2 regions of the Mucilaginibacter sp. R-33 genome follow, and region 1 is predicted to be linked to the other one. Evidence: riboswitches for the same ligand, from Rfam matches in the RefSeq annotation. Region 1 holds a riboswitch; the other holds the start of a gene.
The links. A riboswitch is a leader RNA that binds a small molecule or an ion and turns the genes downstream of it on or off. The one in region 1 is predicted to bind cobalamin.

Region 1 (3,202 bases):
GTTGGCACCTAAGGTACTTTTAGGCCTGCGGTGAAGGTTGCCGGTTTGTGTACCGGCTTCGTCGGTTAGTTTACCTGTTACATAAGCGTAATATGCAGATGCATGAATTTTATTATCGTGATATTTTAATTCGGTTTCAAAGCCCTTATCTTTTTGCTGTTGCCCGTTTGCATATTGACTATAAGGAGGGCCAGACAGGTTTTTAAAATAGATAACATCTTTGGTATTGCGCTTGAAAAACTGGGTGTTAAATGAAAGGGTATTCTTAACAATCTCCCAATCAAAACCAGCTTCATATGATGTAGTGATCTCGGGGTTTAATTTCGAATTACCATATTGCGAAAACAATTGATATAGCGAAGGTGATTTGAAGGCCGAAGCTATGGTACCAAAGATCTTAAACTGATCAGCAAGGAATAATGATGGGTTGATGGTGTAGGTAAACTTGTCGCCATATTTGCTATGGTTGTTGTACCTGCCACCTAACTCCATGTGGAAGATATCGTATTTGAAAAATAACGACGTATAAGCGCTGAATATGTTATTAGCAGCATCACCAGCTTTAATAATGCTCGGCACACCCGGATAAGATGTTGATTCATACAGACTGTACTGGCTTGTGTTGCTGTATTTAAAGGCCGCACCGCTGGTAATATCAAAATACTTATTCAATTCATAATTAAACACAGCTTCGACATTGGTTATACGCCCTGTATTTTTTGTAACCTGGTGGGTTCCGCCATTGTCAGAGGGAAGGTTGGTGAAATCATTTTGAACCGTATTTTGCGACAGGTTCACGTTGAGGTTACCTTTTGGCAAAATCAATTTTGCACCTACACCGCCAAATAAGAATGTGTTTTTATAAGTGTAATCATTGTCGTTTATAAAAGCACCGTAAGGAAGATCACCGGTATTGTGGCTTACCTGCAGGTTTCCATTAAGAATAAATTTAGATGAAACATTTTGGCTCAGGTTCACGCTTGCCGAACGCTGATGAAAACCATCTTTCTTAAATCCACCTTTGCCGGTAGTATCTGTGGCCGCGGCAAAACCTTTTGAATCGGTATTTGAAAGATTAACAGCTATACCTGTGTTCTTTACCCTTCCAATTAATGAAGCCGATTCTTTAAACGTATTATAGCTGCCACCTGTTAGCTGCAATCCACCGGTTAATCCTTGCTGTTTAGCTTTTTTGGTGATGATATTAATAACGCCTGCTACAGCATCAGAACCATAAAGCGTTGAACCGCTTCCTTTCAAGATCTCGATATGATCTATCAGATCCAGCGAAAAAGCGTTAAGATCATAGCTACCATCAATGCCCGAAGCATTGTTTACCGGAAAACCATCGACCAGGATAAGGGTATTGCCAGATGAAGCTCCGCGCAAGAAAACCGATGTGCTGATACCGGGGGCATTGTTTGCACCTGAAAAAGTTATACCGGCAACCGTATTTAATAATTGAGGTAATGATTTACCCTGAGATTTATTGATCTCATCGGCAGAAATGATGGTAACAACGCGGCCGATGTCTGACAGTTTTTTAGGCGACCGGCTTGCAGTTACTACTACCGTATTGAGTGTGCGTGTGGTATCCTGTGCATATGCTGCTGAGGTAGATAAACCAACAGCTAACAAACCGAATCCCAAAGTAATTTTAGCGTACTTTTTTTCCATGTATGATTGATATGTGTAAAATAATAATGCAGCCTTAATAGCATACACGGAAATGAATAAAATGAAAACACGCCAAACGAAGAGCATTCACATTCAAGCTTCAATCCCCGAAAGCTATGAATAACATATAACGCTTTGGCAGGTTTTCTGACTTACTCCCCTTTTTGCCTGGCCTTCCCTCCTGTTTACAGAAAGTGACTTTATAGATTTGGCAACGGTTACGGAGCTTACAGCTGCGGGACAGTTACGGACTTACACCGTATTCCCTTTTAATTCATTAAACAAATAATGAAACCTAAAGCGCTGCAAAAGTACAATAAGTATCCGTTAACCTCAAATTACATAGCTATATTTATCATGATGAAATATCTCTGTATTTTACTGCTGATCATGAGCGCATCTGGCAGCTTTGCCCAGCAACCAGATACCATTTTTCTAAAGGCTATGCTGTATGAACATCCCGAATTATTTTCGGGTATCCTGAACCATCGCACGCAAAACGAGGTACAAATACTATATACCCGGATAGACAGGGATAAAAACAACATCCCTCACTTTACCTCGTATAGTTATCGCCTTAACGCGCATCATTATTTTTATCCGGCAAGCACGGTAAAACTCCCCACAGCCATATTCGCCCTTGAGAAGTTGAACGAACTGAAAGTAAAAGACTTAAACAAAAAGTCGGTAATGATCACTGATAGTTCATTTGCCGGCCAAACCAAAGTGCGGGTGGATACATCATCGGCAACGGGTCTCCCATCCATTGAGAACTACATTAAAAAGATCTTACTGGTGAGTGATAACGATGCGTACAACCGGCTTTATGAATTTGTTGGCCGGGTGGAGATTAATCAGAAACTAAAGAAATATCACCTTAATAACACCCGTATTGTAGGCAGATTGGCTATTGGTGATGCGGGAGAAAGTACGCGGCACACCAACCCTATCGATTTTTATGCCAGCAATAAACTGATTTATCACAAGCCTGCATTATATGATACTTCAAACTATCCCATGCACCTGGAAAACATGCTGCAGGGAAAAGCTTATTTAGATAGCAGCAACAGGCTGGTTAACAGGTCACTCGATTTTTCTGAAAAGAATGTTTATGCTCTTGCCGATCAGCAAATGGTTCTTAAACGGTTATTATTTCCGGAAACTTTTCCTAAAGCGCAACGCTTTAATTTAACGGCGGAAGACTATCGTTTCATTTACCGTTATATGAGCACCTTCCCTACCGAAAACACTAAACCTACTTATCACCAGCCCGAATATTTTCCGGCTTACTGCAAGTTTTTGTTTTATGGCGGGGATAGCACGGCAGTTATTAACCCAGATATCAGGGTCTTTAATAAAGTTGGCGACAGTTATGGTTATGATATTGATAATGCCTATATAGTAGATTTTAAAAATAAGGTTGAGTTTATGCTCAGTGCCGTTGTACAGTCAAATGAAGATGGCATACTCAACGATAATAAATATGAGTACGCAACGGTATGCCTGCCTTTCCTGAAAAACCTCA
Region 2 (3,202 bases), 450 kb from region 1:
AAAGGCGGGAATAGTTCAAGATATGGGGTATGCTCGTGAGCTATGAATAAACCCGCAAAGCCGGCGGCAAACATGATGAGGCCAACAATGATAGGTTTACGGATGCCGTAGCGGTTAATGATGCGGCCGCTAATCACATTGGAGATCACAAAGCCTACAGTAAGCGGAAGAAATGCCAGCCCGGCCATAATGGATGGATAGTTTAGTACTTTTTGCAGATAAAGGCTTAAAATAAAAACGCTGCCATAGTAAGATCCGTTTAAAACCGCTCCGAGTATTAAAAGTGCATTAAACCTCGCTGACTTGAACAGATGGAATGGCAGCATTGGATGTGCTGTTTTGCCTTCAATCCATAAAAAAAGACCGAAAATCAATAAACTCAAAATAAGCCCTCCCCAGATTAGTACATGGCTTAATCCAAGCCGGGGTATTTCAATAATTACACTAATGAGCGTGGTGACTGATAGCATCCAGGTGAGTTGTCCGGGCAAATCAAAACTCCTCTTGCTTGTTTTTGTCATTTGCGCCATTTTAAAACTCAGGATATAACCAATTATGCAGATTGGGATGTTAACAATAAAAATGAAACGCCAACTGCTGAATGCTATCAGGAAGCCACCAATAGTGGGGCCTGCAGCCATGGCAGCGCTTCCGGCAGCTGTCCACAAGCCTACGGCCCGCGTGCGTGTTTGTGGTGTATGTGCAAACTGGTGATTGAGCAATGCAAGCGAGCTTGGGATCATCATAGCAGCCCCAATTCCCTGGGCCACACGGCAAATGATAAGCGTAATTGCATCAGGGGCCAAACCGCATCCTGCTGATGCAATACCGAAAATGATCATGCCAATCTGGAAGATCTTTTTTGATCCTAATAGGTCGCCGAGGCTACCTGCCGACAGCATGAGTACTGCAAATGCAAGCGTGTATGCGTCAATTACCCATTGCAGGGTGCTGATACCCGCATGATATGCTTTTGCAATTTCAGGTAGTGCAATATTAACGATAGAAACATCAAGTTGTGCTACTACAAAGGCCAAACTGGTAGTTAATACCGCCCAGCCAAAGCCCGGAAGGTTTGAATGTGTTTTCTGATCCATATAGAAGCTGCCAAAGGTAAGGATCAGTTTGCATCTGGCATGGTACAATTCAACGCTTTATAGGTTTACGCGTTTATTGGCCATGGTATAACCTACAATTTAACCAAGAAATAACCTGAATATTCAGCCGGCAGATCATTATATTTGCCCCGATAAGTTCTTTACTTTACTTCATCAACCGGTATAGGTTTTACTTAATTGTAGATTAATAGGGAATCGTGTGTAAATCACGAACTGTCGCGCAACTGTAAGTAACACAAAGGTTTTTGCCAGTAATGTCCACTGTCCTGATAAACAGGGATGGGAAGGACGGCAAAAATGTTACAAGTCAGGAGACCTGCCTAATACTGAATTGACAATGCTTTCGCGGTATGAAGCTTGGTCTGGGTTATGATTACTTGCCTGTTTGGGTCCATGGCCCGTTATGACAGACTGTGACCATATATTCTCTCCATATTTTACATATCACAAAACATTACGAAGCTTAGCTGAAAGGGCTTTTAACCGATTTATTCATTTAATCAATTAAAAGAATGCTAACGCAAAATTTAGGTTACCCGCGTATTGGTAGCCGGCGCGAATTAAAAAAAGTCTGCGAAAATTACTGGGCAGGCAAAACGGGCTTAAAAAATGTGCTTACCGTGGGTAAATACATCAGGGAAGAAAACTGGCTGCTGCAAAAAGAAGCCGGAATTGACATGATCCCATCAAATGATTTTTCATTTTATGACCAGGTGCTTGATCATTCACTGATGTTTGGTGCTATTCCTAAACGCTATCACGAGGTGATCCAACAAAAGGGCAATACTGAGCTCGATCTGTATTTTGCTATGGCGCGCGGCTATCAAAAAGATGGATTGGATGTGGTAGCGATGGAAATGACCAAATGGTTTGATACCAATTACCATTACATCGTACCCGAGTTTTATAAAGATCAGCAGTTTAAACTTTTCTCCACCAAGGTTATCGACGAGTTTTATGAGGCTAAACAATTGGGCATCGTTAGCAAGCCGGTATTGCTTGGCCCTGTATCGTACCTGTTGTTGGGCAAGGAGAAAGAGGCTGGTTTCGATAAGACAGACCTGATCAAAAATCTGCTGCCTGTTTATTTTGACATCCTGAATAAGCTTAAAGCTTTAGGTGCCGAATGGGTTCAGTTTGATGAGCCGTTTTTAGCGCTTGATTTAAGCGAAAAACAACAGGAGGTATTTAAAGATACCTATAAGCAATTGAGGAAGGAGTTTCCTTTCCTGAAGATAGTTTTGGCAACTTATTTTGAACGCCTGGGTGATAACACTCAATTAGCGGCAACTTTACCCGTTGATGTTTTACATGTCGATTTGGTGCGGGCGCCTCAGCAATTAAACGAAGTAATGGAGCATCTGCCCCAAAAAACTATCCTTTCTTTAGGTGTTGTTGACGGGCGCAATATCTGGAAAAATGATTTTGTTAACTCGCTGGTCATTATAAAGAATGCGAAGGATAAATTAGGTGCCGACCGCGTTTGGATAGCTCCTTCATGCTCATTGATCCATTCGCCATGCGATCTGCAAAATGAAACCAACGATGAAGTGCTTACTCCCGAAATTAAGCAGTGGCTGGCTTTTGCGCGGCAGAAAATAAACGAAGTGGTATTGCTCAGCAAATTATCGGAAGATGTGGTGAGCGATAGCAGCCTGCATCAGCTGGCAAAAAACCGGCAGGCAAACGAGGCCCGCCGAACATCTGCACTGATCCATAACCCAGCGGTTAAACAACGGGTAAGCGCCATCACCGAAAATGACGCAAAGCGTATAAGCGCTTTTCCTGCACGGAAAGAACAGCAGCAGCAACTGCTTGACCTGCCACTTTTTGCTACCACAACTATTGGTTCGTTCCCGCAAACAACCGAAGTACGAAGCTGGCGTGCCCAATTAAAAAAAGGCGCGATAACCCTGGGGGAGTATAATAAACTGATAGCTACCGAAACTGAAAAGGCTATAAAATGGCAGGAAGAAATAGGGTTGGATGTGCTGGTACATGGCGAGTTTGAACGTAATGATATGGTTGAGTACTTTGGCGAACAACTGGCCGGTTTTACCTTTACACAAAATGGCTGGGTGCAA

Region 2: it holds a riboswitch for cobalamin, as region 1 does, so the genes downstream of both, metE (5-methyltetrahydropteroyltriglutamate--homocysteine S-methyltransferase) here and ACP26M_RS07940 (TonB-dependent receptor plug domain-containing protein) in region 1, are expected to answer to the same signal.

Annotation. Positions count from the first base shown of each region.
Region 1 is NZ_CP188089.1:1,877,709-1,880,910, reverse strand. Features, by position in the region: gene ACP26M_RS07940 (TonB-dependent receptor plug domain-containing protein) at 1-1,677, opposite strand, end outside; cobalamin riboswitch at 1,798-1,992, opposite strand; gene ACP26M_RS07935 (serine hydrolase) at 1,966-3,202, shown strand, end outside.
Region 2 is NZ_CP188089.1:1,422,924-1,426,125, forward strand. Features, by position in the region: gene ACP26M_RS06145 (MFS transporter) at 1-1,097, opposite strand, end outside; cobalamin riboswitch at 1,266-1,457, shown strand; gene metE (5-methyltetrahydropteroyltriglutamate--homocysteine S-methyltransferase) at 1,631-3,202, shown strand, end outside.